DNA from 4 places in the Streptomyces sp. NPDC002784 genome. Region 4 is predicted to be linked to each of the others. Evidence: riboswitches for the same ligand, from Rfam matches in the RefSeq annotation. Region 4 holds a riboswitch; each other region holds the start of a gene.

Region 1 (7,674 bases), on a different contig from region 4:
GGCGTCGATGCCGGCGGCCGTGCCCGCAGAGGTGATCACCGGGTCCTCGTCCACGTACAGCACGTCCGGCTCGATCACCGCGCGCGGGAAGCGCCGGGCCAGCTCGTCGGCCTGCCGCCAGTGCACCGCGCAGCGCCTGTCGTCCAGCAGCCCGGCCGCGCCGAGCACGAAGACGCCGGAGCAGACGCTGAGCACCCGGGCGCCCCGGTCCACGGCCCGTACCAGGGCGTCGAGCAGCGCGGGCGGATACTCCCGGCCGAGGTAGCCGCTGCCGGCCGGCACGGCGATCAGATCGGCCTCCTCCAGGCGGTCGAGGCCGTACGGGGTGGAGACCGTGAACCCGGGGATGTGCGTGCTCAGCGCCGGGCCCTCGGCCGAGACGACCGCGAAGTCGTACACCGGCAGCCCCTCGTCGCTGCGGTCGAGACCGAAGATCTCGCAGACCACCCCGAGTTCGAAGGGATGCACGCCGTCGAGCAGGGCCACCGCCACGTTTCTCAGCATGTGGTCAGTGTCGCACGGAGGTGGCAGTAATTCGATGGTGTACGGCAGTCCTGCCACTGTCAGGAGTGTCGGCCCGGTACGACGATTACCTCATGGACGCATTCCTCGGAACTCTGACCGTGACCGTTCTCCTCCTTCTGCTCGCCGCCCCGGCGCTCGTGGGCCTGCGCCACGAGCGCCGGACCGACCGCCAGCTCCGGCAGGCCGGTGCTCAGCAGGCCGGTGCTCAGAAGTCCTCGTCCAGGTCGACCGTGCCCTCCACCGCGACCTGGTACGCCGAAGGACGCCGCTCGAAGAAGTTGGTGAGCTCCTGAACCCCCTGCAACTCCATGAAGGAGAAGGGGTTCTCCGAGCCGTACACCGGGGTGAAGCCGAGGCGGGTCAGCCGCTGGTCGGCGACGCACTCCAGGTACTGCCGCATCGAGTCGGTGTTCATGCCCGGGAGGCCGTCACCGCACAGGTCGCGCGCGAACTGCAGCTCGGCCTCGACGGCCTCCCGCAGCATGTCGGTGACCTGCTGCCGGAGCTGGTCGTCGAAGAGCTCCGGCTCCTCCTTGCGGACGGTGTCGACGACGTCGAAGGCGAAGCTCATGTGCATCGACTCGTCGCGGAACACCCAGTTGGTGCCGGTGGCCAGGCCGTGCAGCAGGCCCCGGCTGCGGAACCAGTAGACGTACGCGAAGGCGCCGTAGAAGAACAGGCCCTCGATGCAAGCGGCGAAGCAGATCAGGTTGAGCAGGAAGCGGCGGCGGTCGGCCTGGGTCTCCAGGCGGTCCAGCTTCTCCACCTCGTTGATCCACTTGAAGCAGAACCCGGCCTTCTCGCGGATGGAGGGGATGCTCTCCACCGCGTCGAAGGCCGCCGCCCGGTCCTCCGGGTCGGGGAGGTAGGTGTCCAGCAGCGTCAAGTAGAACTGGACGTGCACGGCCTCCTCGAAGAGCTGGCGGCTCAGGTACAGCCGCGCCTCGGGGGAGTTGATGTGCTTGTACAGCGTCAGCACCAGGTTGTTCGCCACGATCGAGTCGCCCGTCGCGAAGAAGGCGACCAGCCGGCCGATCAGGTGCTGCTCGGAGGGCGTGAGCCTGGCGAGGTCGGTGACGTCCGAGTGGAGGTCGACCTCCTCCACGGTCCAGGTGTTCTTGATGGCGTCCCGGTAGCGCTCGTAGAAGTCGGGGTAGCGCATGGGGCGCAGGGTCAGCTCGAAGCCTGGGTCGAGGAGATTCTGGTTACGGGTGGTCATTACTGGCAGGCCTCGCAGGACTCGGGGTTCTCAAGGGAGCAGGCGACGGCCTCTTCGGAGGTCGCCTGCGGGACGGGGACGGTGGCCTGGGCCGCGCGGGCGATGCGGGTCGCCGGGCGCGAGCGCAGGTAGTACGTCGTCTTCAGCCCGGACTTCCAGGCGTACGCGTACATCGAGGAGAGCTTGCCGATGGTCGGCGTCTCCAGGAAGAGGTTCAGGGACTGGGACTGGTCCAGGAACGGGGTCCGGGCCGCGGCCATGTCGATCAGCCCGCGCTGCGGGATCTCCCACGCCGTGCGGTACAGCCGCCGCACCTCCTCCGGGATCCACCCGAAGTCCTGCACCGAGCCGTTCGCCTCGCGCAGCGCCTCGCGGGTGCGGGCGTCCCAGACGCCCAGTGCCTTCAGCTCCTGCACCAGGTAGGAGTTGACCTGGAGGAACTCACCGGACAGCGTCTCGCGCTTGAACAGGTTGGACACCTGCGGCTCGATGCACTCGTAGACGCCGGCGATGGACGCGATGGTGGCGGTGGGCGCGATGGCGAGGAGGAGGGAGTTGCGCATCCCGACCTCGGCGATCCGGCCGCGCAGCGCCGACCACCGCTCGGGCCAGGTGAGTTCGGTGTCGTAGTGGTCGGGGTGCAGGACGCCCCGCGCGGTACGGGTCTTCTCCCAGGCCGGCAGCGGGCCGTTGCGCTCGGCGAGGTCGGCGGAGGCCTCGTAGGCGGCGAGCATCACGCGCTCGGCGATCCGGGTGGAGAGCGCCTTGGCCTCCGGCGAGTCGAAGGGCAGCCGCAGCTTGAAGAAGACGTCCTGCAGGCCCATCGCGCCCAGGCCCACGGGGCGCCACTTGGCGTTGGAGCGGCCCGCCTGCTCGGTCGGGTAGAAGTTGATGTCGACGACCCGGTCGAGGAAGGTGACGGCCGTGCGGACCGTCTCGTCCAGGCGCTCCCAGTCGATGCCGCCCCGGTCGACGAAGGCACCGAGGTTGACCGACCCCAGGTTGCAGACCGCGGTCTCCCCGTCGTCCGTGACCTCCAGGATCTCGGTGCAGAGGTTGGAGGAGTGGACCACATGGCCCGGCAGGGCGGTCTGGTTGGCGGTGCGGTTGGCGGCGTCCTTGAAGGTCATCCAGCCGTTGCCGGTCTGCGCGAGGGTGCGCATCATGCGGCCGTACAGGTCACGGGCGGGGATGGTCCGGCGGGCGAGCCCGCTCGCCTCCGCCTCGCGGTACGCCGCGTCGAACTCCTCGCCCCACAGGTCGACCAGCTCGGGCACGTCGGCGGGGGAGAACAGGCTCCACGGCTCATCGGCGTTCACCCGGCGCATGAACTCGTCCGGCACCCAGTGCGCGAGGTTGAGGTTGTGCGTACGGCGGGCGTCCTCACCGGTGTTGTCGCGCAGCTCCAGGAACTCCTCGATGTCGGAGTGCCAGGTCTCCAGGTAGACCGCGGCGGCTCCCTTGCGGCGGCCGCCCTGGTTCACGGCGGCGACGGAGGCGTCCAGGGTCTTCAGGAACGGGACGATGCCGTTGGAGTGCCCGTTGGTGCCGCGGATCAGCGAACCCCGGGCGCGGATGCGGGAGTACGACAGCCCGATGCCGCCGGCGTGCTTGGAGAGCCGGGCGACCTGGTGGTAGCGGTCGTAGATGGAGTCCAGCTCGTCCTTGGGGGAGTCGAGGAGGTAGCAGGACGACATCTGGGGGTGCCGGGTGCCGGAGTTGAAGAGCGTGGGGGAGGAGGGGAGGTAGTCGAGACGGCTCATGAGCCGGTAGAGCGCGGCGACTTCGTCCAGCGCGCGGACGGTGTCGTCCTCGGCGAGGCCGGCGGCGACGCGGAGCAGGAAGTGCTGGGGGGTCTCGACGACCTTGCGGGTGAGGGGGTGCCGCAGGAGGTACCGGCTGTGCAGGGTGCGCAGTCCGAAGTAGCCGAAGCGGTCGTCGGCGCCCGGGTCGACCAGCGCGTCCAGGCGCTCGGCGTGGATCCGTACGAACTCCGCGGTCCGGTCGGCGATGAGTCCCTCCCGGTGGCCGACCGCGACCGACCCGGTGAAGGACGTGACGCCCTGGGAGGCGGCCTCCTCGCGGATGCCGAGGGTGAGCAGCCGGGCGGCCAGCCGGGAGTAGGCGGGGTCCTCGGAGATGAGCCCGGCCGCCGCCTCGGTGGCCAGCTCACGCAACTCCGCCTCGTCCGCGCGGGCGGACCGGCCGCGCAGCGCGGCGGCTGCGACCCGGCCGGGGTCGGCGTCGGGGAGGTCGGAGGTCAGCTCGGTCAGGGTCCGCAGCAGCGCGGTTCCGGGACCGTCGGTCTCCACCTGGGCGGCTGAAGCTGAAGCCGGGTCGGCTGGCGCGATGGTCACTGGGGGCTCTCCCTCGCTCGGCACGGGGCCTTGCGGAGGGCAGGCGGCAGCTCACGAGCGCACGGGGCGTCGCGTCCACCGGCCCATTCCTCGAGGCCCGGACGTCTGGCACCCGGACCGGACGGCCGGGTGCGCTGTCGGCAGGTCCTCGGACTGACGATCGGGCACAGATGTGCCCAAGTACACCGTTGCGGGACAGTTCCGGATTCGCACCGGATTCCCCTGCGGCGACAGCGAGCACGAGCATACATCTTGTGCCGCCCCGCGATGTCACCCCCAGATGTTGTGTCGCGTCGGCTTCAGAGCGTCAACTCATAGGTGAGGAGAGTGAAGTCGCCGTGCTCCGGGATCGGGTTCCAGTCGCGCTCCGGGGCGCGCCGGAAGCCGAGGCGCTCGTAGATGCGGTGGGCGGTGTGCATCAGGGACTGGGTGGACAGGACGATGCCCGTGCACCCCGTCGTCGTGCGCGCCCGGTCGACGCAGGCGCGCACGAGGGCCTCTCCCACGCCCCGGCCGCGGGCCGCGTGCGCCACCGCCAGCATGCGGATCTCCGCCTCCCCGGGGCGGGCGAGATCGGCCATGGGGCCGCCGGTCGGGACGAAGGTGACGCCGCCGAGGAGCCGGCCGCTCTCCACGGCCACCAGGACCTCGGCGGCTGCCGCCCGCTTGGCGACGTCGCGGAGTTCGCCGAGGTACCAGTCGTCCTCGCCGAAGGTGAGGAGGCCGTCCTGGAGGTAGGCGCGGGCGGTGATCTCGCCCAGTTCGTCGTGTTCGGCGGGTTCCACCGGCCGGATCTGGAAGTCCATGCGGTCGAGTGTGGACGACGACGGGCCGCCGATGTCCTGCATCGGCGGCCCGCTGCGGGTGGGGTTCCCGGTCAGGGAATCGGCTTCAGTTCCTTCTGCACGCCCGGGTCGCCCGCGTCCGCCGTGTAGTCCTCGGGGCTCGTCTCGTCGACGCCCTCGGGGGCCTTCGCCGCCCTCAGGACGAAGGTCAGGACCACGGTGACGACCAGGTTCAGCACGAACGCCGTCAGGCCGATGTAGCCGATCTCCCCGATGCCGGGGATCTCCTTCGACGAGCCGCCGAAGTGCTTCTGGGTCGGCGAGGCGACACCGTACGCCGCCACCGTGCCGTAGAGCATGCCGACCGCCCAGCCGCCGAGCAGCGCCCAGCGGTGGAACCAGCGGGTGAACAGGCCGCCGACCAGGGCCGGGAAGGTCTGCAGGATCCAGATGCCGCCCAGCAGCTGGAAGTTGATGGCGACCGTCTTGTCCATCGTCAGGACGAAGGCCAGCGCGCCCACCTTCACCAGCAGGGACACGATCTTGGAGACCTTGGTCTCCTGCTGCGGGGTGGCGTCCGGCTTGATGAAGTCCTTGTAGATGTTGCGGGTGAAGAGGTTCGCCGCCGCGATGGACATGATGGCCGCCGGTACGAGGGCGCCGATGCCGATCGCCGCGAAGGCCACGCCCGCGAACCAGTCCGGGAACATGTTCTCGAACAGCTGCGGGATCGCCAGCTGGCCGTTGTCCACCTTCACCCCGGCCGCGATCGCCATGAAGCCGAGCAGCGCGAGCAGACCGAGCATCAGCGAGTACAGCGGCAGGATCGTGGTGTTGCGGCGGATCACCTCACGGCTCCCGGAGGAGAGGGTCGCGGTGATCGAGTGCGGGTACATGAACAGCGCCAGCGCCGAGCCCAGCGCCAGGGTGGCGTACGTCCACTGGCCGGCCTCCGGCGGGACGAGACCGCCCACCCCGGTGGTCGTGAACTTCTCGCCCGCGTCGGCGAAGATGTCGTCGAACCCGCCCAGCTTGATCGGGATGTAGATGATCGCCACCGCGATCACCAGGTAGATCAGGGTGTCCTTGACGAAGGCGATCAGCGCCGGGGCGCGCAGCCCCGAGGAGTAGGTGTACGCGGCCAGCACACCGAACGCGATCAGCAGCGGCAGGTCCTTGATGAACCAGTTGGTGTCCTCCCCGCCGCCGACGCCCATCACGTCCAGCACCGCCTGGATGCCGACGAGTTGCAGCGCGATGTACGGCATGGTGGCGAGGATGCCGGTCAGGGCCACCGCCAGCGACAGGCCCTTGGAGCCGAAGCGGCCGCGCACGAAGTCCGACGTCGTCACGTACCCGTGCTTGTGGGAGACCGACCACAGGCGGGGCAGGAACGTGAAGATCAGCGGGTAGACGAGGATCGTGTACGGCACCGCGAAGAAGCCCGCCGCGCCGGCCGCGTAGATCGCCGCCGGGACCGCCACGAAGGTGTACGCCGTGTACAGGTCGCCGCCGAGCAGGAACCAGGTGACCCAGGTGCCGAACGACCGTCCGCCCAGGCCCCATTCGTCGAGGCTGTGCTCGTTCTCGGCCTTGCGCCAGCGCGCGGCGAGGAAGCCCATGACCGTGACGGCCAGGAAGAAGAAGATGAAGACGGCGAGTGCGACGCCGTTCACGCCGTCGTTCACTTGCCGCCTCCACGACGTGCGCGCTGGTCACGCTGCCACAGCTTGTACGCGACCATCGTCAGCGCGGTCGACAGGACCACCCAGGCCATCTGGTACCAGTAGAAGAACGGGATGCCTATGAAGGCCGGGTCGGCCTTCGCGTACGACCCGACCCACAGCATCGCCACGAAGGGCGCGAACAGGCAGAGGCCGATGACGACGCGCACAGGCGTCACCACCGGCTCTCCGCTCGCCTCTGGGGCTTGTGACATCTGACGGCTCCGTCCCCTCGCTGATCACCTGTGAAACGCGCAGGCAATCTAGGTCACGGTGTCGCAGAAACGGAACCCCTCGTCCGCATATCGGTCCGGCCAACCGGCCTCAGCAGCACCGGAAACCCTGGCGCGGGTCCGACTCCTGCCGGTCCGTCCGCATCCGCTCGAAGGAGCGCCGGGTCGGCACGGGCGCCAGGGGGTGGTCCCTGCGCACGTGCGCCACATAGCGGTCGTAGGCCGATTCGCCGGTCAGCTCGCGGACGTACCAGCGCACGGCCCTAAGAACCCGCCGCAGTGACCGCATCGCGCTGCTCCTCCTTCTCCTCGCGGGTCGGGAACAGCCCGGCCGGGGCGACGATCTTCGACTCGACGTACGGTGCCTCGCTGAGCGTGGACAGCGCGGGGCGGCGGACGTGCCGGACGCAGACACGCGCCGCGTCCACGACGACGATGACGACGAGCAGGGCGAGGACCGCCGAAAGGACGCCGTCCACGGTGGAGTTGGTGACGACGGTGTGCATGTCGTCCATGGTCTTGGCGGGCGGCAGGATCCTGCCGTCGTCGATGGCGTCCTGGAAGACCTGGCGCTGCTTGAAGAAGCCGACCTTGGGGTCGCTGGAGAACACCTTCTGATAGCTGGCGGTCAGCGTGACCGTGGCGTCCCAGGCGAGCGGAACGCCGGTGATCCACGCCCACTTGAGGCGGCCGGACTTCACCAGCAGGGTGGTGCAGACGGCCAGCGCGACGGCGGCCAGCAGCTGGTTGGAGATGCCGAAGATCGGGAACAACTGGTTGATGCCGCCGAGGGGTTCATGGACGCCCACCCACAGGAAGTACCCCCACAGG
Region 2 (7,674 bases), on a different contig from region 4:
GACTGTGGGCGGCGCCGCCACCGGAGACGACTGGCTCACCGTCAACGTCTGGACGCCGGACGCGGACATGGCGGCCCGCCGACCGGTGATGGTCTGGATCTACGGCGGCGCCTACAAGTTCGGCTCCGCCGACGACGCCGCCTACGACGGCGGACGCCTCTCACGCGACGGTGACCTGGTCGTCGTCACCTGCAACTACCGGGTCGGCATCGAGGGGTTCGCCCGGATCGAGGGCGCCCCCGCCAACCGTGGCCTGCTCGACCAGGTCGCGGCGCTGGAGTGGGTGCGCGAGAACATCGGCGCATTCGGCGGAGACCCCGACCGGGTCACCGTCTTCGGGGAGTCGGCCGGTGCCGGGTCGATCGCCGCGCTGATGGCCATGGACCGGACGCGGGGCCTGTTCCGGCGGGCCATCGTCCAGAGCGTGCCCGGCACGTTCTTCTCGGACGAGCTGGCCGTGGACATCGCCGGGGCGCTCGCCGGGCAGGTGGGGCTGCGGCCCACGGTGGCCGACCTGTCGGGCGTGGATCCGCGCAAGCTGCCCGAGGCGGGGGTGGCGCTGGGCGGCCGGATGCGTGAGTACGCGGACCGCTGGGGGGCGGTCGCCCACACCTCGACGCCGTACTCACCGGTCGTCGACGGCGAGATCCTGACCCGCACCCCGTGGGAGGCGCTGGCGGGCGGTGCCGCCCGGGACGTGGACCTGATCGCCGGGCACACCCGGGACGAGTACCGGCTGTTCCTCCTGCTCCGCGGTCTGCTCGGCCAGGTGGACGACACCCTCGCGGCCACCGCCCTGCGCCTGTTCGGGCCGACCCCGGACGCCGGGCGGGCCTACCGCGCCGTCTTCCCGGACGCCTCGGCGGAGCGCCTCTTCGAACTCGTCCTCTCCGACTGGCTGTTCCGCATGCCCACGCTGCACCTGGCCGAGGCGCAGGCGGCCGGCGGCGGTCGCGCCCACGTCTACGAGCTGACCTGGCCGGTTCCCGCGGGCGGCGGTGCCCTGGGCGCCTGCCACGGCCTGGACATCCCCCTCACCTTCGGCGTCTACGACGGCCTCGGCGCCCTGCTGATCGGCCCCGAGCCCTCCCCCGGGACCGAGGCGCTGTCCGCCCGCATCCGCTCCGCCTGGACCGCCTTCGCGACCGAGGGAGACCCCGGCTGGCCCGCCTACGACACCGAACGGCGTCTCGTGCAGCTCCTCGACACCGAACCCACGGTCACCGCTTACCCGGAGGAAGCGTCCCGCCGCCTGTGGGAAGGACACACCTTCACGACTCTGCCACTGACGATCGCGTGACTACTGGAAGTCCTCGACGAAGTAGCTGTCGTGGCGGACGCGGAACCGCTTGAGTTCCTCGCCGCCGCGCTGTGCCATCTCCGCGACCTGTTCGAAGTACTCCTCGCGCGGGGCGCCGGGGGAGAAGAGCATGAGCATGGACGTCGGCTCGTCGGTCGCGTTCTTGAAGGCGTGCAGGCCGCCGACCGGCACGTACAGGAAGTCGCCCGCGCGGCCGGTGACCCACTTCTCGCCGTTGTAGAGCTCCAGTTCGCCCGAGAGGACGTAGAAGGACTCCGAGATGGTCTTGTGGAAGTGGGTCTTCGCCCCGGCGGACCGTGGCGCCAACTCCGCCTTGTACAGGCCGAATTCGCCGCCGGTCGACAGGCTGGTGGCGAGGTAGTGCGTCGAGCCGCCGGGCGAGGAGATGTCCGGCGGGGTGTCGGCCGGGCGGAAGACGGCGTTCACCTCGCCCTCGTCGCCGTGGTAGCGGGTCGGCGGGTACGGGAGGTCTTCCGGGTACGACATGATGAACTCCTTCTGGCAGGTCTCCACCCGCAGGATCGCTCCCGCCCGCAGAGAGCGGCATCGGGCGTACGGGTGATCTTGAGGTCCCGTGGAACGAGGGCCGGAGTCCTAGGTCCGGACGGGCGGCCTCTTGCGGTACACCACGTTCGGACGCAGGGGCCCTGCCGGTGCCGTGAGGTCGTCGAAGTCGTACTCGGGGACGCGGGTCATGCCGATGCGGCGCATCACCGCCTGCGAACGGAAGTTGGTGGCCGTGGTCACGGCGAAGATCTCCGGCAGCGCGAGGGTGTCGAAGCCGTACGCCAGGACCGCCCTGGCGGACTCGGTCGCGTACCCCTGCCCCCAGGCGGGACGGGCGAGCCGCCAGCCGATCTCCACCCCGTCGAAGGGGGTGTCGTCCTCCACCTCGTCCAGGCCCGCGAAGCCGATGAACTCACCCGTGGCGCGCACCTCCACCGCCCACCAGCCATGGCCTCGCCGGTCGAACTCGGCCAGGAAGCGCGCCACGGAGGCGTCGCTCTGCTCGCGGGTCAGCGCCGCGCCCAGATGCTCCCGCACGGCGGGATCGGCGTTCATCGCCGCCCAGGGTTCCAGGTCGGAGTCCCGCCAGTGGCGCAGGACGAGGTGATCGGTACGCAGTTCAGCCATGCCGCCCAGCCAACGTGAGCCGGACGCGCACGGCAATTCCTTTTCCTCGCCGGGTGCGTCAGCCGTCGGCCGGTATCGACGCGATCAGCGCGGCGAGTTCGTCAGGGGTACGGGGACCTGGAACACCGTCACCCAACAGCCCTTGCTCGCGGAGCAGTTGTGCCGCGGCCACCCCCCACGGCAACCGCAGCCCCGCTGCCCGCAGGAGATCCGTACGGGCCAGCATCTCCGGCGCGGGCCCTGTGCGGACGCCCCCCGGAGTGAGCATCGCCGCGTCATCGGCCCAGCGCAGCGCGAGATCGACGTCATGGGTGGCCATGACCACCGTCGTACCGCTCGCCCGCAGCCGCTCCAGCGTGGCGAGCAGCCGTTCCTGCCCGTCCGGATCGAGCCCGGCGGTCGGCTCGTCGAGGATCAGCACCCGTGGCCGCATCGCCACCGCGCCCGCGATGGCCGTCCGCTTGCGCTGACCGTAGGAGAGCAGATGGGTCGGCCGGTCGGCCAACGCCGTGATGTCCAGCGCCGCCAGCGCCTCCTCGACCCGCCCGCGCACCTCGGTGTCGGTGAGCCCGAGATTGAGCGGCCCGAAGGACACGTCCTGCCCGACGGACGCCGCGAACAGCTGATCGTCCGGATCCTGCACCACCAGCTGCACGGTGGTCCGCAGCCGGGTCAGCCCCTTGCGGTCGTACGAGACCGGCTTCCCCTCGACGGTCAACCGGCCCGTGCGCGGCCGCAGTCCGCCGCTCAGCAGCCGCATCAGCGTGGTCTTGCCGCTGCCGTTGCGTCCGAGCAGGGCCAGCGCCCGCCCCTCGCACACCTCGAAGTCCAGCCCGTCGAGCACGACCGGTCCTTCCTCGTAGGCGTAGGACGCGCCTTGGAGGGCGATCAACTCGCTCATGACAGGGGGCCTTCCAGTACGAGGGTGAGGGCGGCCAGCGCGACGAGGAGCCCGCAGCTCGCGGCCGTGAAACGGGCGGAGACGCGGGCCTCGGGCACCAGCACGCGCAGCGTGCCGTCGTAGCCGCGTCCGGCGAGCCCGGACTGCAGCCGCACGGCCCGCTCGAAGGCCCGCACGAAGGCGGTGGCCCCGAGCCCGCCCAGGGACCGCCAGGTCGCGGCCCGCGTGGTGTGCCCGAGCCGCGCGGCCTGCGCCTCCCGGACCCGGCGCATCGAGTCCAGCAGCAGGAAGCTCATCCGGTACGTCACCAGCGCCACGTCGACCACGGCCGCCGGCACTCCGGCCTTCACCAGCCGGGGCAGCAGATCCGACATCGGCGTGGTGAACGCGAACAGCAGCACGCCCAGGGAGGCCGCCGAGGTGCGCAGCAGCAACTCCCCGGCGCGCAGCGGACCGTCGTCGGCGAGGGAGACGAACCCCTGCGGCCCGCCCACCTGGACGAGCAGCGTGGCCGCACCGGTCACACAGAAACCCAGCGGGACCCGGTAGGCGCGCCACAGCTTCCGGCCCGGCACACCCGCCGGACCGAGCAGAACGACCAGGGACGTCACCACGACCAGGGCGGCCCCCGGCCACGGCGGCAGGGAGATCGCGAGCACGGTCAGGCCGAGCCCGAGCACGGCCTTGTCCACGGGATGGCGCCGGCGCCAGCGACTGCTGTGCGCCGCCGCGTCGATCGGCAGCACCGGGGATCAGACCCCTTCGCGGTCGGACTCCCCGGCACCCCGCGCGCCCACGGCATCCCGTTCCAGCGCCCGCTGTTCACCCTGCTTGCGGCCGCGCCGCAGGCCGAAGTAGTAGCACAGGACGCCCGCGCCGAGCGCTGCCTGGAGGGCGAACAGCGCCGACTCGATCTCCCCGGACGGAGGTTCGTACAGGGGCGAGAACCAGGGTTCGTAGTCCGGGTCGATCTCGGTGATCGCCGTCTCCGCCTCGGCGTCGGCGCCCGCGAACGGCTCCTCCTTGTGGTCGCCGAGACCGAGCACGAGCGGCATCACCGCGAGCAGTGCCACGGCCAGCAGGAGCAGCAGGTTGATCTTCGTGTTGCGGCTCATCGGGCCACCGCCTCGCTCGACTCGGTCCGGGCCCGCTTGCCGTCGGTCAGGAGCACGCCGAGCCGGGTCAGTTCTCCCTTGCTGGACTGCACCAGCAGCCGCATCACGAGCACGGTGAGAAGTCCCTCGCTCACCGCGAGCGGGATCTGGGTGACGGCGAAGATGGAGCCGAACTTGCCGAGCGCGCCCAGGAATCCGCTGCTCGGGTCGGGGAACGCGAGCGCCAGCTGGACGCTGGTGACGCAGTAGGTGGACAGGTCGGCGACGAACGCGCCGCAGAACACGGCGCCCATCAGCGGCACGTCGTAGCGCCGTAGCAGCTTGTAGACGGCGTATCCGGCCCAGGGCCCGACGATCGCCATGGAGAAGACGTTGGCGCCGAGGGTGGTCAGGCCGCCGTGCGCGAGCAGCAGCGCCTGGAAGAGCAGGGTGATGGTGCCCAGGACCGCCATGATCGGCGGCCGGAAGAGGATGGCGCCCAGGCCGGTGCCGGTGGGGTGGGAGCAGCTCCCGGTCACGGAGGGCAGCTTGAGAGCGGACAGGACGAAGGTGAAGGCCCCGGAGGCGCCGAGGAGCAGGGTGCTCTCCGGGTGTTCCCTGACCTCACGGGTGAGCGACCGGACTCCGTGGACGACGAACGGCGCGGACGCGACGCCCCAGGCGACGGCGTGCGCCGGAGGCAGAAATCCCTCGGCTATGTGCATGGCTCAGCAGACCCTCTCCAGCACCTCGTGGATGGTTGACGCGCCTTGGCCGGTCTCCTGGCTGACGGGTGACACCGCCCGTACTCCGCCTTCCCGGGTCCGAGGACCCAGTGGCTGCCCGCGAGGGCCGGAGCCGGACTTCCCGATCACAGTGGCGAGGGCCGCACCGGCATCACACCGGATTTCCCGTTCACCAAGGCGTGGTGACAGTAGTGCCTGATCAGGTCGGCTGACAAGCGCTCCCCAGGGGCGCAAGGACGGCGCACGCCCGCACACGCGCCGGGGCGCGCACCGGCGGCGCCCGGGTCTCGGGCCGGGCAGGGGGTCAGTCCCAGCTGTAGCCGTCTCCGAAGTTGAGGGTGTGCTCCAGCACGTCCTCCAGCGGGTCGTTGATCTCGACGGTGTTGACCACGGTGACCACGGGCGCGTTGTTGGAGACATGCACTCCGGGGCCGTCGTGGGCGGCGGAGTCACCGGCGGCGGCGAGAACCGTGGCGGTCAGGGCGGCGGGGACGAGAGTGACGCGTACGCGCATGGCTGCTCTCCTTCGGCATCGGGGCCCACACCGTGTAAGAACCCGATCGGGAGTTACCGCGCATCCCCGCCTCGAAGTCAACGAGACCGGGCAATTCACCTGGAAGAGGCTGGCGTCCGGCGGTGCGGGCTCTCGCGGACCGGTCGGCTGACCGTCCCCATCCCCAGCAGGTGGGTGAGCAGAGGGTTCTCGTCGCTCTTCAGCCGCATACGGCGTCCGCCCGGCCGCCACGATGCTGACGTGCGGCCTGGCCGCCCCTCGGATGAAGATCGGGATCGAGGTGTCCGCGCGGTGCGGGGCCGGAGAGCCGCGCGACGCGCTGGGAGGTGACTCGGCGACGGGCGCGGCACCCCGGAATGCTGTATAGTCGATCTTGAGCGGTCCGCCGGAAGCCCGGCGCTCCGGTTCTGCGTTGGTGGTCCAAGGAAAGACGCCCCGCTTCCTGCGGGGAGATGCAGGTGCAAGGCCTGCCCGGCGCTCGGATATGTGGCCCGTCCCGAACATCGGGGCGGGCCACATGCGTTGTCGGCGCATGTTCCGTCCGGGCGTCCGGCGTACGTCTGTTGGTTGATCCGAGGCTCACCCCCTCGACTTCTTCGTGTCATCTGCCAGTACGGCCTGCCGAGCGCGCCGGTGAAGACTCGCTGCCACGGCCGAGGGCCCCGGAAAGCGGGGTCCGGCAGGGCCGTGTACCGGAGGAAGCGCAGAAGGGGGCAGCACGTGGGCGTGCAGCAGTACGACCGGATCGGCGAGGCATTCGAGGGGTTCAAGTCCTTGCCGCTGATGCGGTACGGGGAGGTGCCGAGCTTCCTGGGCATGGTCGGGGACGTGACCGGCAAGTCGGTGCTCGACCTGGCGTGCGGCACCGGCTTCTACAGCCGTGAGTTCAAGCGGCGGGGCGCGACGGACGTCTTCGGGGTCGACATCTCCGCCGAGATGATCGCCGCCGCACGGGAGATGGAGCAGCGCGATCCGCTCGGGGTCCGCTACGAGGTCGGAGACGTGGGTGAACTGCGGCCCCTGGACCGGCGTTTCGACATCGCGCTGGGGGTGCAGTGCCTCAACTACGCCGAGGACATCGCCGCGATGGAGCGGATGTGCCGGAACATCCACCGCAGCCTGGTGCCGGGCGGGGAGTTCTTCGTGCTCGCCCAGAAGCCCGACTACCGCTTCGACTGTCCGTCCCTGGACAAGTACGGGTTCCGCTGCGAGCCCACCGGCGAGGAGATCGAGACGGGCCCGCGGGTGCGGGTCACGGCCCTGCTCGACCCGCAGCCGATCACCATCGTCAGCACGGCCCCGCGCCGCGAGGTCTACGAGTCGTGTCTGCGGGCGAGCGGGTTCGGTGCGCTGGAGTGGGTTCCGCTGCAGGTGTCCGAGGCCGGCCTCCGGGAGTTCGGCGAGGACTTCTGGGCGGACGTCCTCGCCCACCCGCCCCTGGAGATGCTCCGCTGCCGCGCCTGAACGGGGCCCGGTAGAAGGGGAGTTGGGTGCACAGGCGTTGACGCCCGTCTTCCCTCAGTGGTTCAGAGGCTCATCCACTGAGCCACTGCAGGGGAGCCGGGATGGGTGCGCTGCCGCGGGGGAGTACGGTCGATGTGCTGGAGAAGCGGCTGCGGGAGGACATCCTCGGCGGCCGTCACCCCGCGGGGAGCTACCCGAGTGCGGGACTTCCTGCGCCTGGGCGGGGCGGACCTGCTGCCGATGCCCGTGGGGCACAGGCCGGACCGGATCGGTGAGATCTTCGAAGTCCGGCGCTCCATCGGCGCGTTGATCGCGGAGCGCGCCGCCGCCCGCGCCGCACCGGCTCAAGTCACCGAACTGCGCGCCCTGATGGCGGCGGTCCGCGCAGCTCAGGCGGCGAGGCCGCGCAGCTCGCGGATGCCGAGGTGCACCGCGCCCTCGCCCGGGCGACCGGCAACGGGTGTAGGTGCTGTTGACCAACACCCTGTTCAACGCCTACC
Region 3 (7,168 bases), on a different contig from region 4:
TGTTGTGGCGGCTGGGCGACGGCTGGCGGATGATCAGCAGCGCAGTGCTCGGCGGCGGCATCGGCGTACGCGCCTGGATCCTGAACGCGCAAGTCGCCCATGGCTACCGGCGAATCGACCCGGAACGCCACCTCGCCGACGTGGCGCGCGCGGCCGACGCCCATGGCCCGGGCGTCGGGCTGATGACCGCGGCCGATGTGCGCGCCTACGGGTACGCCCACGACGGCGGGGTGCACGCCGTGGCCACCGCGGGGCTCGGGGTACGCGGATGGGCCGCTTCCCCGGCCGAGGGCACGGCTGCGGCACCGCACGCCGGCACGATCAACATCGTCGCGACACTTCCCGTCGCCCTGACCGACGCGGCGCTGGTCAACGCGGTGGCCACAGCCACGGAAGCGAAGGTGCAGGCGCTGCTCGACGCGGGGTACGACTGCTCCGGCACCCCCACGGACGCCGTCTGCATCGCCGCCCGTTCCCCACGCACCGAAGACGAGGTCCACGCCTTCGCGGGCCCCCGCTCCCTGTGGGGCGCCCGCCTCGCCCGCGCCGTCCACAAAGCCGTACGCGCCTCCGCCGACGAGTCATCTGCTCCCCTGAACCCGTGCTACTGAGCTTTCCGTCGTGTTGACGTGTCGGGTGAGAGAACGGGGTCGGTGAGACACCCAGGATGACGTCGGTGCCGTCCAGTAGGGCCCCAGGCAGGCGCGACGCCTTGGCCGGCCGCGTCCCCTGGGTGCCCCGGCCGTCAGGTGAGTCATCCGGTCAGGCAGCAGTCTCCGCATGTCGTGCCCGCCGGAGTGCGGTAGAAGAGGCAGCAGCTGCGGCGGCGGAAGCCGAGGTCGGGGCCGGTGAAGTGGCCGGTGCCGGAGAGGCGGCCGGTGGCCAGGAGGCCGGTGGTGAGTTCGGTGAGGGGGTCTCGCAGGTCCGGCCGTGCCGTCAGCAGTACCTGGGCGGTGCCGGCCAGTGCTGAAGCGGCGTTGCCGTCCAGGAGGCGGGGGGAGATCTTGACGCGGCTCCCTGTGGCCAGCGCGTCGAGGTGCTGTTCGACCACCACCTCGTACAACTTCCCGGTGAGGTTCGGGATTCGGTCGGCGGGCCAGCCGCTGGGGTTGGGCAGCCTCAGCGCGGGGCCCTCGTCGGCCCGGTGCAGCCCGGTCAGGTCGGGGACGATGCCGTGGAGGAGTGTGCAGGCCAGGACCGGGGACCACAGGCGGGCGGCGTGGCCGAGCTGCGCGATGGAGAGGCCGATGCGCGCCTCCCGGGTGTCGTACCGGTCGGCGATCACCTGCGCGAGGTCGGCAAAGCCTCGGGCGTAGGCGTCCGTGACCGGGTGCCATCCCTGGTCGGGGCCGCCCACGGTCAGGGTGAAGAAGCCTCCCAGAGCTGCTACGTCCTGCAGCGCGGCAGCGACGGCCCCGGAGGGCACATGAGCAGGTACAGGTACCGGTGCGGTCATGTCTGCTTGGCTTCCTGTCTGGGTGCGGGCTGGTGGCCGGTGAGCAGCGTCACCTGTGGCTGGCCGGTGCGGGGATGCTCGGTGATGTCCGCCTCGACGCGGTAGACGTCCTTCAGCAGGGCGGGAGTGAGGACGTCACGGGGTGTGCCTTGGGCGACCACGCGTCCGGCGTCCAGCACGCAGAGGCGGTCACAGAACGAAGCGGCGAGGTTGAGGTCGTGCAAGGCGACCACGGCGGTGACTCCGAGGCGGCGGACGAGGCGGAGCGCGTCGAGCTGGTGGCGCAGATCGAGGTGGTTGGTGGGTTCGTCCAGCACCATCGTCCCGGCCTGCTGGACGAGTGCGCGGGCGATCAGGACGCGCTGCTTCTCACCGCCGGACAGCCGGTCGAAGGGTGCCTGGGCGAGGTCGGTGACGTCCAGTTCCGTCAGGGCGGCCGTGACGATGGCGCGGTCGTCGGCGTCATCGCCCGCAAAGGGGCGCTTGTGCGGGGTGCGGCCCATGGCCACCACCTCATACACGGTGAGCTCGAAGTCCCCGGCGTGCTCCTGCAGGACGGCCGCCAACCGCCGGGCCAGTTGCTTGCCGGGCATCCGCCAGATGTCCGTCCCGTCCAGCAGCACGCGACCCGACGTGGGGCGCAGCGCCCGGTAGACGGTGCGCAGGAGGGTGGACTTGCCGGCGCCGTTGGGGCCGACGAGCCCGACCACCTCCCCGGCTGACACCGTCAGGGAGACTCGGTCGACCAGGGGTGTGCCGTCGACTGCCACCGACACGTCGTCGATGTGCAGCGTTGCGGGTGCCGTGGGTGGCCGTCCGGTCATCGCGCGCTCCTGCGCATCAGCCAGAGGAAGAAGGGGCCGCCGACCAGGGCGGTGAGGATGCCGACGGGGATCTCCTCGGGGCTCATGAGGGTGCGCGCGGCCAGGTCGGCGGCGATCAGGAAGGCCGCGCCGAGCAGAGCCGCGGCCGGGAGCGCTCGGCGGTGGTCGGCCCCGACCAGGAGCCGTACGACGTGGGGCAGGATCAGGCCGACGAAGCCGATCTGGCCGCTGACCGCGACGATCGTGCCGATCATCAGGGCGACCAGGGTGAACAGTGCGGCACGGAACCGGTGGACGTCCAGGCCGAGGGCGGCTGCGGCCTCTTCACCGGCGAGCAGCAGGTTCAGCGGACGGCTCACGCCGAGGAGGACGGCCGTACCGAGCAGGACCACGGCGGCCGGGATCCACACGATCGTCCAGGTGGTGCCGGCCAGTCCGCCGAGCATCCAGCGCATCGCCGACTGCGTCTTGTGGGGGTCGTTGGAGGTGACCACGAGGAAACTCGCCACCGCCGACAGCACCTCGGCCATCGCCACGCCCGCCAGGACCAGCCGTACGGTGGTCATCCGTCCGCCGGAGCGGGCCAGGAAGTACACCGCGACCAGGGCCGCCAGTGCACCGCAGAACGCCGCCAGCGGCAGCGAAAAGGCTCCGAACAGTGTGACGTTGAGGACGAGGACCAGGACCGCGCCGACGCTCGCGCCCGACGACACTCCCAGCAGCATCGGGTCGGCGAGCGGGTTGCGGACCAAGGCCTGCAACGCCATCCCCGCCACCGTCAGGCCGGCTCCGACCACCGCGCACAGCAGTACCCGGGGCAGCCGGACGTCGGTGACGATCGTCTCCCGCACCGGGGGCCACGTCTCATCGGCGAGGGCGGGGTGCAGGTGGTGGAGCAGGATGCGCCACACCTCGTCGGCCGGGATCGTGACCGAGCCGGCCGCGATCCCGAACGTCGCCGCCACCGCCACCAAGGCGGCGAGCCCGGCCAGGACCAGGGCGTAAGGGAGTCTGCGGCGGCCGGTGACGGCCTGCGCGGTCCCGGCCCTGGCAGAGCCGTTGCCGACCGTGTCGGTGGTTACCGGCGTCCTGCCCGTGGCGACGGCGACGGCGTCGGTGCCAGCGGCGGCCGATTCGCTCACGCCGGTCACCGGAAGCGGTCCGGGTGGAGCTGGCGTGCCAGCGACGCGACGGCCGCGGGCACCCGTACGCCCACGACGGTGGAGGACAGCGGCAGCACCGCGAACCGCCGGTTCTTGATGGCGGGCACGTCCTGCAGCGCCGGATTGGCGAGCAGGAACTCCTTCTTCTGCGCCACGCTCTGGTCGCCGTAGTCGTAGATGACGATGACCTCGGGCGCTCGCTCGGCCACCTGCTCGAACGACACGTCACCGAACGGCTTGTCGAGGTCGGCGAAGAGGTTGACGCCTCCGGCCCGCTTGATCATGTCGTTGCCGATGCCCGCGCCACCCGCGGTGAAGGCGCTCTTGTCGCCGCTGTCGTAGACGAACAGCTTTACCGGCTCCACTCCGTCGAGTTTGCCGTCCACCTCCTCCAGGGTGGTGTGCAGCCGTTCGATCTGCCGTTCTGCCCGCTCGGGGACGCCGAAGACCTTGGCGACCTCGCGGATCTCCTTGTCCATGGCGGTCATCGTCACCGGCCCAGCCGGGCATTCCTCGATGTTGAGGCGGGTGTTGATGCCGGCCTGGGTGAAGGCGGCACGGGAGCGGCCCTCCTTCTCGTCGAAGGTGGAGGCCCAGCCGCCGTAGACGAAGTCGGGCTCGGCGGCCAGCAGCGTCTCGTACGACGGGTACTGCTCCGACAGCACCTTGACCTTGTCGTAGGCGGCCCGGTACTCGGGGAGGATTGCGTCGTCGAGGTAGCCCGTGCCGACCATCGACTTCTCCAGCCCGAGCGCCAGCATCACCTCGGTCGCGTGCTGGTTCAAGGACACCGCGCGCTGGGGTGGGCGCTGAAACGTCGTTGTCACCCCGCAGTTGGACACGGTGACCGGGAATCCCTTGTCGGCCGGGCCGTTGGAGCCCCCGGCGTTGTCCTGGGCGCTTGCGCCGCAGCTCGTGATGAGCACAGCGGTGGCCGTGGCCAGCAAGGGGGACAGCAGACGTCTGCCCGTCATGGGAAAGGTCCTCTCGTACGGGTGTTACGGACGGTCGGCGCGCAGGCTGCCGGTCTCAGCGGGCCGCGCGGCGCCGAGGCGGGGTGAAGGCGTAGAGGTCGAGGATCTCGGGCCGGGCAGCGATGCCGGGACCGCCCGCGCTCACCCAGGCGGCGATGTCCTCGGTCGCGGCGGGGTCGTTGACCAGGCCCAGCCAGACCGGCCGCGCCCCGGCGGCCCGTCCGGCGGCGGAGGGCTGCACGACGATCACGTTGGCCTGATCGCACACATCCAGGCAGGCGGAGACGCGTACGGGAGCGGCCTCGCCCAGCCGCGCGGTCTGCGCCGTGTGATCGACGCCGGTCACCTTGGGACTGCCGCAGCAGCAGTCCCGGCACACAACGACCCGGCACGGCACCGGAGTTACCGGTCTTGTACCGACCGACCCTGTGCCCACCGGGCTGTCGTACGCCTCCTCGGCCGGCCTCACGGGCATGCCGAACCACCCTCCTCCGGGGAAATCCGCCCCGGGTTCGTCGAGGAGGCGACCGCCTGAGTCTCCTGGCTCTCGGGTCGAAGCGCGTCCCGGCCTTCCCACCCGGCTTGGGGCAGTGGCCTGTTCGGGACTGGCTCGCCGATCACAGTGGCGGGACCGCGCCGGATTCACACCGGCTTCCTCGTTCCGCCGTCGCCTTGTCGCCGAACATCATCGCACAGGGCTACCTGCATATGATGCGCAGATGCAGAAGTATCGCATCAGGACCGCCATGGCCGCCGATCTCGACGAGGCGCGGGCGGTGATGCTCGACACCGTCTACCGCGACTTCGGCACCGGCTACGTGCCGCACTGGCACGCCGACATCATCGATCCGGGGTCGTTCTACGTCGTCCCGCCCCGGCACACCCTGCTGGTCGCCGTCGACGACGCGGACGGGACGGTGGCCGCCACGGCCGCGCTCGATGCGCGCGGGCCGGTCCATCCGCCGAACCCGCGGTGGCTGGCGGAGCGGTACCCGTCGGGTGAGACCGCGCAGCTGAGGCGGGTGTACACGCGCCCGGAACACCGGCGGCGCGGGCTGGCCCGGCAACTGGTGGAAGAGCTGCTGGACTTCGCACGGACGGAAGGCGGCTACCGGTCCGTGTACCTGCACACCGACCCGCACTCCCCCGGCGCGATGAGCCTGTGGCGGACGCTGGGCAAGGTCGTCTGCGACGAGAGGGAGGACGTGCCCGGCGGAGGCAATGGCGTGGTGCACTTCGAGATCCCGCTTGCTTAAATGAAAATCATATTCATATGATGCTGGTCGACGTCGGCCGACCGACCCGTACGGGAACGTCCGCCCTGGAAAGACAGAACGAGGACCATGAGATCTCCCCGCCGTCGACTCATAGCCGGCCTGCTGCTCGCCCCCGCGCTCTCCGGCTGCTTCGCCTCCAACGACGACGACTCGTCCTCGGACTCCTCCGGCCCGGGTGAGGCCGGGCGCCTGCGGGTGGCGTTCGCCTTCCAGCCGACGGAGAACTACTCGCCGTACGGCGGCCAGGACTCCTTCATCCTGTCCCGGCTCGGTGTGAGCGAAGGGCTGACCCGGCTGGACGCCAACGGCACCGCGGCCCCCGCGCTCGCCGAGTCGTGGAGCAGCCGACAGGGCGGCAAGAGCTGGGTGTTCACGCTGAGGGACGCCACCTTCCAGGACGGCAGTGAGGTCACCGCGGAGGCCGTCGCCTCCGCCCTCACCCACGCCGCCGCGGCCGACCCGGCGCCGACCGCGATCTCCGGCGTGAAGCTGACCGCCGAGGTCGTGGGCGACGACCAGGTGAAGGTCGGCACGGGCGAGGCCGACCCGGTGCTGCCGCTGCGGCTGACCAACCCCAGCCTCGCGGTGTTCTCCCCCAAGGCGTACGGCAAGGACGGCAAGGTGAACCCGGCCGGCACCGCCACCGGCCCCTTCGAACTCACCCGGACCACCGGGGACACGGCAGCCGCCCTGGACCGCTACGACGACTACTGGGGCGGGCGCGCCCAGGCGTCCGGCATCGACGCGAAGTTCGTCTCGGACGGCACCGCCCGCGCCAACGCCCTGCGCACCGGGGACGTGGACATCGCCGAGGCCCTGCCCGTCGCACAGGTCGCCTCCCTGGACGAGGACTCCGTCCACGAGATCAACACCGCGCGGAACACCAGCCTGTACCTCAACACCCAGCGAGGCGTCTTCAAGGACGCGGCGCTGCGGGCCGCCGCGCGCGAGGCGATCGACACCTCCGCCGTCGCCAAGGGCGTGTACGAGGGTCACGCCGAGCCCGCCCAGGGCATCTACGGCCCCGCCCTGACCTGGACCGCGGACAAGAGGACCGAGCCGACCGGCCGGGCCGAGGCCACCGACGCGGACGGCAAGCCCATCACCATCGCCACCTACAACGACCGGGCCGAGCTGCCCGAGACCGCCCAGGTGCTCCAACAGCAGCTCCAGAAAGCCGGGTTCACGGTGAAGCTGGAGGTGCGCAGCTACGCACGCCTCGAAAGCGACCTGCTGGCCAAGAAGTTCGACGCCGCCGTCGCCTCCCGCAACATGATGCTCGACACGGGTGACCCGGTCACCGTCCTGGCCAGCGACTTCACCTGCGACGGCAGCTTCAACCTGTCGTTCCTGTGCGACAAGGACGTCGACCGGCTGGTCGAGAAGGCCCGGGCCGAGGCCGATCCGGGCAAACGGCAGGACGCCGCGATGAAGGCGGAGGCCGCGATCATCGGCACCGACGCGGTGATCCCGC
Region 4 (7,674 bases):
TGGGGCGGAGCTGGGCGCAGCCGCGGAGCATGTCCTCGGCCGCCTGCTCGATGTTCCCGGCGGGGCTCTGCGCGGCGACGCAGATCTGCTCCAGCTTGACCCAGACCGCCCAGCTGCCGAGCGGGGTCAGGGTGGCCTGGCCGTCGCCGTAGGTGAGGGCGCCGACCGAGGCGAGGGCGTGCAGGGCCCAGTCCAGGAGCGGGGCGAGCGGGGTGTCCTCGGCGGGGGCGGCGCGGTCCGGCTCGGGCTGCGGGCCGTAGGGGATCTCGCAGCGCTCGGTGCGCAGTTCGGTGACGCGCTGTGCCAGCAGGTCGAGGAGTTGCGCCACCGGCACCGGGCCGGCGGACAGCTGGAGGAAGGAGAGCACCTGGGGCATGGCCGAGACGACCTCGGCGACGGCGGCGGGCTCGTGGCCGGCGGGCTCCGGGTGGGCGAGCGACCAGGCGTCGAAGAGGGCCACCCAGCCGCGCAGTACGGCGCTGTCGTCGCGGTGCCATGCGCGCAGCCGCCAGCCGGGGCGCGCGCTGTCGCCGTGCACCTCGATCAGCCCGGCGAGGCGGGCGGTGTCCCAGTCCGCGCGGACTTGAGCGACGGTCAGGTCGAGTTCGGCCGCGGCCCGTTCGGCGCTCGCGTCGGAGAGGGTGCCCTTGCTGTCGGGGTGGGCGCCGTCGCGGCCGGGGCGCAGGGCGACGTCGGCCCAGTGCGCGACCCGGGCCGCCGCGGCCAGGCCGGAGCGCGCCATTCTGGCCAGCTCCGCGGGGGCCGGGGTGCCCTCGGGAGGGCGGGGCGCGGGGCGGCGTGGGCGCCGTTGGTTCACAGCTCTGGGGGCGGCGGCCAGGGGTCGCGGGCGGACGAGTCGGAGCCTGGAGTCGCGCGGGATACGGGACGTCACGGGTGCAGTCTTCCGGTTGACGGTCCGAAAACCCAAACGGAATGTCACGAGGGGCGACGGGGATGGCCAACGCACGGGGCCCGGCGGGCGACGGAGGACCGATAACAGGCCAGTTGTACCGGGTTAAACGGAACCCGTGGGACCGGTCCGGGGGTGGCCGTCGTCCGGGGCGCTCACATGAGAGGGGTCAGGAAGCGGCGCAGGGTTTCCTCGTAGGCCCTGGGGTCCGCGTTCCACATGGCTCCGTGGGGGGCGCGCTTGACGGTGTGGAGGGTCACCAGGCCGGGGTGGGCGTCGGCCAGGCGGCGGGAGTGGGTCCAGGGGGCGACGATGTCGTCGGGGCCGTGGAAGATCAGGGTCGGCACGCTGAGCCGGTAGCTGATCTCGTCGGGGGCGGCGCGGTCGCCGTACAGGCCCGTGCGGCCCTGGGCGGCGCGGACCGCGAGGGGGAGCAGGGCGTCCGGGGTGCGGCGGGCGGCGGCGAGGGCGCGCAGGGTCGCCTCCCAGCTGAGCACCGGGGAGTCCAGGACGAGTCCCGAGATCCGGTCGCGCAGCCCGGAGCGGGCGGCGGCGCGCAGGGCCATCGTGGCGCCGGTGGACCAGCCGAGCAGGACGAACTGCCGGGCTCCGTAGCGCACGGCGTAGCGGAGTGCCGCGTCCAGGTCGCGCCACTCGGTCTCGCCGAGGTGGTTCAGGCCGTCCGGGGAGCGGGGCGCCCCCAGGTCGCCGCGGTAGCCGAGGGCGAGGACCGGGAAGTGGCGGGCGGTGAGGGACTCCATGACGTTCATGGCGAGTTCGCGGGTGGTGCCGAGGCCGTGCACCGCGATGATCCAGGTGGGGCGGGCGCCGGGCACGAACCAGGCGGGCAGCGGGCCGAGTTCGCCGGGGATGTCGACGTCGGCGTGGTCGAGGCCGAGTGCGGCGCGGGGGTCGCCGACGTGGAGGTTGGGGGTGAGCCAGACCCGGTCGCCGGGGCTGAGGGTGCCGTGGGTGACGCGTTCCAGGCGGCGGACGACCGTGTCGGCGGCGTGGGTCGCGGTGCCGAGGACGGGGCCCACGACCGCGTGCGAGCCGTCACCGCCGAGGCCGTAGACGCCGGGGCGCAGGGAGGCCAGGTCGCGGGTGAGCGAGATCTGGCCGGCCGCCGTGCCGTGCACCGTGAGCCGGGGCTCGGTGGGCAGGGGCCTGCCGGGGGGCGCCTTGAGCGCGGCGTCGCTGGCGAGTCGCCCGGCGGCCACGCTTGCCGCGCCGGCGGCCAGGGCCATGGTGACGGCAGCGGCCGTCGCGGTGACAGTGCGCACGCATCCAGTGTCCCGGCGGACCCCGCGTACGGCCAGTGGGAGGGGGAGGCGGGGGGTCGGTTAGGGGGCTGGCTAGGGGGCGGAGGCGGGGGCGTTAAGGGGTGGGCGGACGCGGGTCGCGGCCAGCGGGAGAGCAGACGCGGGCGCCGGTCAGCGGGAGAGCAGAGGCGGGCGCCGGTCAGCGGGAGAGCAGAGGCGGGCGCCGGTCAGCGGAACGGCGGACCCGCGTCACACCAACGAGGCGGCGGGCGCGCGTCACCGCCAGCGGGAGAGCCGACGCGGGCGACGCCAGCGGGACGACGGACACGCGTCACGGCCAACGGGACAGCGGGCGCAAGCTACGGTCGTCGGAACGGCAGACACGCATCGCGGCCAACGGCACAGCGGACCCGCGTCACACCAGCGAGGCGACGGACGCGCATCACCGCCAGCGGACGGAGACGCAGGCGCCAGTCAGCGGGACGGCGGACGCAGGCGCCGGTCAGCGGAACGGTCGGCAATGCCTCACGGAGGACGGAACAGCGGACGCGCGTGACGGTCAGTGGGACGGCGGGCGCGCGTCACCGGTAGCGGGACGGCGGGCCCCGTCATCGGCAGCGGGGCGGCGGGCGTGGGGCCGTAGGGTCAGGACTGTTGGCCGTAGCCCCGTAGCTTCTCCGTCACCTCCGTCAGTTGTTCGGCGGACAGCAGGGAGGGGGACAGGCCCGGTATCGAGGACGCCGTGAGCCAGACTCGGCACATCCATTCCAGCTGGGCCGTGCGGTCGTAGGCCTGGGTCAGGGTGGCGCCGTAGGCGAGCGTGCCGTGGTTCTGCAGGAGGCAGGCGGTGCGGTCGGTCAGGGCCCGGAGCATGTTCCGGGCCAACTCCTCGGTGCCGTACGTCGCATACGGGGCAACCCGGACGGGGCCGCCGAGGTCCGCGGTGATGTAGTGGATCGCCGGGACCTCCTGGACCAGGGTCGAGACGGCCGTGGCGTGCACGGCGTGCGTGTGGACGATCGCGCGGGCGCCGGTGGCGCCGTAGACGGCGAGATGCATGGGCAGCTCGCTCGTGGGCCGCAGCTTTCCGAGGACCTGGCGCCCGGACAGGTCGACGCCCGTCACGTCCTCGGGGGTGAGCCGGTCGTACGGCACCCCCGTGGGGGTGACCAGGACCGTGTCCCCGACGCATACCGAGACGTTCCCGGACGTGCCCACGACCAGACCGTCGGACACGGTCCGGCGGGCTGTCGCGACCAGTTCCTCCCAGGCGCGCGCCTCCTCGGGGCGTACGCCCTCCGGCCATGACTCCCCCGCGCCCCGCCCGTTCTCCCGCTGCTCAGCCATGCGGCGATCCTGCCAGCCGACGGGCCCGGCTTCAGGGTGACCAGGATCTCTTCCCCGGTCCCTGAGCCCGCTCCGGAAGGTCGCCCAGGGCTCCCGACCCTTGGGGCGCCTGAAGCCCGCGGAACCACGTGGAACCGACGCAAGACGGAACGCCTGGTTCAGACACCCCGTAGCTCACCCCAGTTCACCTTCCGTTCACTCAGGTTACTTACGTTCGTCCAGCCAATGACCTCGAACGATTGCCTGGGTAAATGGAAAACTTCTCGCTGATCCTCGCGATTGTGGTAATAACCGCACTCGCGTTCGATTTCACGAACGGTTTTCATGACACCGCCAATGCGATGGCCACGACCATCTCGACCGGTGCGCTCAAGCCCAAGGTCGCGGTGGCCATGTCCGCCGTACTGAACCTTGTCGGCGCGTTCCTCTCCGTGGAGGTCGCCAACACGATCTCCAAAGGTCTCGTCGACGAGACCGGCATCCGTCCCGAGGTCATCTTCGCCGCGCTGGTCGGGGCGATCCTCTGGAATCTGCTGACCTGGCTGGTCGGTCTGCCCTCCAGCTCCTCGCACGCCCTCATGGGCGGCCTGATCGGCGCGACCATCGCCTCGGCGGGCGTCGGCGCGGTCCACGGCGACGTGCTCGTCACCAAGGTCCTCATCCCGGCGATCGCCGCCCCGCTGGTCGCGGGCCTCGCGGCGATGCTCGCCACGAAGCTGATGTACTCCCTGGGCAAGAAGGCCGACGGCAGCAAGTCCTCCGAGAAGGGCTACCGCGCCGGCCAGATCGCCTCCGCCGGCCTGGTCTCCCTCGCCCACGGCACCAACGACGCGCAGAAGACGATGGGCATCATCACCCTCGCCCTCGTCGCCGGCGGCACCCTGGCGCCCGACTCGGACCCGCCGATGTGGGTCATCCTCTCCGCGGGCGTGGCCATCGCGCTCGGCACCTACCTCGGTGGCTGGCGGATCATCCGCACCATGGGCAAGGGCCTGACCGACCTCCAGCCGCAGCAGGGCTTCGCCGCCCAGACCAGCGCGGCGACGGTCATCCTGGCCTCCTCCCACCTCGGTTTCTCCCTCTCCACCACGCACTCCGTCTCCGGTGCGGTGATGGGCGCGGGCCTCGGCCGCAAGGGCGGCGTCGTCCGCTGGTCCACGGCGACGCGGATGTTCGTCGCGTGGGGCCTGACGCTGCCGGCCGCGGCGCTCGTCGGCGCGCTGGCCGAGTGGGTCACGAACTTCGGCTCCTGGGGCACGGCGGTCGTGGCGGTGTTCCTGGTCGGCTCCAGCGCGGCCATCTGGAAGCTGTCCCGGCGCGAGATCGTCGACCACACCAACGTCAACGAGACCGAGGAGCCCGCGGGTGTCGTGACCACGGCGATGGCGGCCGTCACGCCGCCGCCGCCCGCCGGCCCGGCGACCGAGGAGCTCGCGGCGACGATCCCGGCCCCGGCCGGGGAGCCGACGCCGTCGGCCCGCGTCTGACCCCCGACCGGATACTCAAGGAAGCGGCATCATGAAGATCGACTGGGCGGCTCTCGGCTCCGTCTTCGGCGTCAGCCTCGTGGTCACCGTGGCCCTGGTGGCCCTGTTCACCCTCGGCATCGCGGGTCTGACGCGGCGCGAGCGGGCCGTGGAGCAGGGGGGCTCCGCGGGACTGGCGGTCACCGGCGCGTACGCGTGTTTCGCGGCGTGCGCGGCGGCTGTGGCGTACGGGATCTATCTGATCGTGGTCTGACGCGCCTCGCGCGACGGGCTCGCGCCCTGTTCCGGTGCCCCTGACGGGGGTGTTCGGGGCAGGGCGCTTTCGCGTACGACGCGGACGGGGGCGACGCGCCCGGCCCTCCCCAACCCCGCCCCACCGGACCCGGTGTGGGCCTCAGCACACTCTCCTCTCGCAGGTCAACAGCAAGTTGACGGCTGTTCCGGGCCCGTGGTGGACTGCCGGAGCCATTTACGGCGGCAGGAGAGGAAGCCGGTGCGATTCCGGCGCGGTCCCGCCACTGTCACCGGGGTAGGAAGCCCCGGGAGCCAGGAACTCTCACCGCCGGTCTCGTCGAACCAGGGCGTGGACACCCTGAGTGAGGACATATCGCCATGCGCGGCTGCCGTTTGACACAGGCTCTGAGATGCACGGCCCCCGACGCCGGGGTTCCGGCCGACCCGTCGGCCGGCTGAGCCGATGCGGGCCGATCGCGTCTTCGCGTACGGCGCCGCCGCCGGCCTCCTCGGTGACCTGATCCTCGGCGATCCCCGCCGCGGGCATCCGGTCGCCGTGTTCGGGCGGGCCGCGAGCGCCGTGGAACGGCGGCTGTGGCGGGACGACCGCGGCCGGGGCGCGCTGCACACCGCCGTGTGCGCCGGTGGCGCCGTCGCCGTGGGTGCCCTCGCCTCCCGTGCGGTACGCCGCTCCCCCGCCGCTCGTGTCGCGCTGACCGCTGCCGCCACCTGGGCGGTGGTCGGGGGGACTTCGCTCGGGCGGGAGGCCCGGACCGTCGGGCGGGCGCTGCGGGCGGGGGACGTCGAGGCGGCGCGGGCGCGGCTGCCGCATCTGTGCGGGCGGGATCCGCACGCGCTGGACGCCGACGGGATCGCGCGGGCGGTGGTGGAGTCCGTCGCCGAGAACACCTCCGACGCCGTCGTGGGAGCACTGGTGTGGGGCGCTGTGGGCTCGGTCCCGGGCCTCCTCGGGTTCCGGGCCGTGAACACCCTCGACGCCATGGTCGGCCACAAGTCGCCCCGCTACCGGCGCTACGGCTGGGCCTCCGCGCGCCTCGACGACGTCGCCGGGTGGCCGGGGGCGCGGCTGACCGCCGTACTCGCCGCCGTCGCCGGAGGCGATCCGCGGGGTGCGGTGCGGGCCTGGCGCGCCGACGCGGCGCAGCATCCGAGCCCCAACGCGGGGCCCGTGGAGGCGTCGTTCGCGGGGGCGCTGGGGGTGCGGCTCGGGGGGACCTTGTCGTACGGCGGACGGATCGAGCACCGGCCGGTGCTGAACGGGGAAGGGCGTGCTGTGGAGGTCGGGGACATCGAGCGGGCCGTACGGCTGTCCCGGCGGGTGAGCTGGCTGGCGCTGGCGGTCAGCGCCGCCGCGCGCCGCGTCGTGGCGGGGAGGCGGTCATGAGCAGCGGAGGTCTCCTGGTCGCCGGTACCACCTCCGACGCCGGAAAGAGTGTCGTCACCGCCGGAATCTGTCGCTGGCTGGTCCGGCAGGGGGTGAAGGTCGCGCCCTTCAAGGCGCAGAACATGTCGCTGAACTCCTTCGTCACCCGCGAGGGCGCCGAGATCGGCCGGGCGCAGGCCATGCAGGCGCAGGCCTGCCGCGTCGAACCGACCGCGCTGATGAACCCGGTGCTGCTCAAGCCGGGCGGCGAGCAGAGCAGTCAGGTCGTGCTCATGGGCAAGCCTATGGGCGAGTTGAGCGCGCGCGGCTATCACGGCGGGCGGCAGCAGCAGCTCCTCGGGACCGTGCTCGACTGCCTCGCCGAGCTGCGGGACACGTACGACGCCGTGATCTGCGAGGGGGCCGGTTCGCCGGCCGAGATCAATCTGCGGCGCACCGACATCGTCAACATGGGCGTCGCGCGCCGCGCCCGGCTGCCCGTGCTGGTGGTGGGTGACATCGACCGCGGGGGCGTCTTCGCCTCCTTCTTCGGGACGGTGGCGCTCCTCTCCCGCGAGGACCAGGAACTCGTCGCCGGGTTCCTGGTCAACAAGTTCCGCGGCGACGTCTCGCTGCTGGAACCCGGCCTCGACATGCTGCACGACCTCACCGGGCGCCGCACCTACGGCGTCCTGCCCTTCCGGCACGGGCTCGGCATCGACGAGGAGGACGGACTGCGCGTCTCCCTGCGCGGGACCGTGCGGGAGTCCGTGGTTGCCCCGCCCGTCGGCGCGGACGTGCTGCGGGTGGCCGTCTGCGCGGTCCCGCTCATGTCCAACTTCACCGACGTCGACGCGCTGGCCGCCGAGCCGGGTGTCGTCGTGCGGTTCGTGGACCGGCCGGAGGAACTCACCGACGCCGACCTCGTCGTGGTGCCCGGGACCCGGGGCACGGTGAAGGCGCTGGAGTGGCTGCGCGCGCGGGGGCTCGCCGACGCCCTCGTCCGCAGGGCCGCCGAACAGCGGCCCGTGCTCGGCATCTGCGGCGGCT

What was found. A riboswitch is a leader RNA that binds a small molecule or an ion and turns the genes downstream of it on or off. The one in region 4 is predicted to bind cobalamin.
Region 1: linked by a shared signal. The riboswitch ahead of ACWD1Z_RS00870 (ribonucleoside-diphosphate reductase subunit alpha) and the one ahead of ACWD1Z_RS28330 (cobalamin biosynthesis protein) in region 4 are both predicted to bind cobalamin.
Region 2: linked by a shared signal. The riboswitch ahead of ACWD1Z_RS32750 (energy-coupling factor ABC transporter permease) and the one ahead of ACWD1Z_RS28330 (cobalamin biosynthesis protein) in region 4 are both predicted to bind cobalamin.
Region 3: linked by a shared signal. The riboswitch ahead of ACWD1Z_RS35830 ((2Fe-2S) ferredoxin domain-containing protein) and the one ahead of ACWD1Z_RS28330 (cobalamin biosynthesis protein) in region 4 are both predicted to bind cobalamin.

What each region holds. Positions count from the first base shown of each region.
Region 1 covers NZ_JBSFVD010000001.1:179,743-187,416, reverse strand. Annotated here, with positions in the region: gene ACWD1Z_RS00880 (GlxA family transcriptional regulator) at 1-504, opposite strand, end outside; gene ACWD1Z_RS00875 (ribonucleotide-diphosphate reductase subunit beta) at 731-1,744, opposite strand; gene ACWD1Z_RS00870 (ribonucleoside-diphosphate reductase subunit alpha) at 1,744-4,101, opposite strand; cobalamin riboswitch at 4,224-4,348, opposite strand; gene ACWD1Z_RS00865 (GNAT family N-acetyltransferase) at 4,401-4,907, opposite strand; gene mctP (monocarboxylate uptake permease MctP) at 4,979-6,574, opposite strand; gene ACWD1Z_RS00855 (DUF3311 domain-containing protein) at 6,571-6,825, opposite strand; gene ACWD1Z_RS00850 (YbdD/YjiX family protein) at 6,935-7,132, opposite strand; gene ACWD1Z_RS00845 (carbon starvation CstA family protein) at 7,107-7,674, opposite strand, start outside.
Region 2 covers NZ_JBSFVD010000031.1:38,703-46,376, reverse strand. Annotated here, with positions in the region: gene ACWD1Z_RS32780 (carboxylesterase/lipase family protein) at 1-1,300, shown strand, start outside; gene ACWD1Z_RS32775 (cupin domain-containing protein) at 1,301-1,807, opposite strand; gene ACWD1Z_RS32770 (GNAT family N-acetyltransferase) at 1,916-2,455, opposite strand; gene ACWD1Z_RS32765 (energy-coupling factor ABC transporter ATP-binding protein) at 2,514-3,356, opposite strand; gene cbiQ (cobalt ECF transporter T component CbiQ) at 3,353-4,102, opposite strand; gene ACWD1Z_RS32755 (energy-coupling factor ABC transporter substrate-binding protein) at 4,109-4,471, opposite strand; gene ACWD1Z_RS32750 (energy-coupling factor ABC transporter permease) at 4,468-5,175, opposite strand; cobalamin riboswitch at 5,206-5,388, opposite strand; gene ACWD1Z_RS32745 (hypothetical protein) at 5,501-5,710, opposite strand; tRNA gene ACWD1Z_RS32740 (tRNA-Gly) at 6,120-6,189, shown strand; gene ACWD1Z_RS32735 (class I SAM-dependent methyltransferase) at 6,431-7,174, shown strand; gene ACWD1Z_RS32730 (hypothetical protein) at 7,647-7,674, shown strand, end outside.
Region 3 covers NZ_JBSFVD010000068.1:570-7,737, forward strand. Annotated here, with positions in the region: gene ACWD1Z_RS35805 (adenosylcobinamide amidohydrolase) at 1-611, shown strand, start outside; gene ACWD1Z_RS35810 ((2Fe-2S)-binding protein) at 755-1,456, opposite strand; gene ACWD1Z_RS35815 (heme ABC transporter ATP-binding protein) at 1,453-2,280, opposite strand; gene ACWD1Z_RS35820 (FecCD family ABC transporter permease) at 2,277-3,278, opposite strand; gene ACWD1Z_RS35825 (ABC transporter substrate-binding protein) at 3,428-4,417, opposite strand; gene ACWD1Z_RS35830 ((2Fe-2S) ferredoxin domain-containing protein) at 4,473-4,853, opposite strand; cobalamin riboswitch at 4,935-5,113, opposite strand; gene ACWD1Z_RS35835 (GNAT family N-acetyltransferase) at 5,137-5,673, shown strand; gene ACWD1Z_RS35840 (ABC transporter substrate-binding protein) at 5,761-7,168, shown strand, end outside.
Region 4 covers NZ_JBSFVD010000020.1:55,472-63,145, forward strand. Annotated here, with positions in the region: gene ACWD1Z_RS28305 (hypothetical protein) at 1-892, opposite strand, end outside; gene ACWD1Z_RS28310 (alpha/beta hydrolase family protein) at 1,066-2,193, opposite strand; gene ACWD1Z_RS28315 (class II aldolase/adducin family protein) at 2,818-3,519, opposite strand; gene ACWD1Z_RS28320 (anion permease) at 3,771-5,006, shown strand; gene ACWD1Z_RS28325 (hypothetical protein) at 5,038-5,259, shown strand; cobalamin riboswitch at 5,442-5,581, shown strand; gene ACWD1Z_RS28330 (cobalamin biosynthesis protein) at 5,704-6,645, shown strand; gene ACWD1Z_RS28335 (cobyric acid synthase) at 6,642-7,674, shown strand, end outside.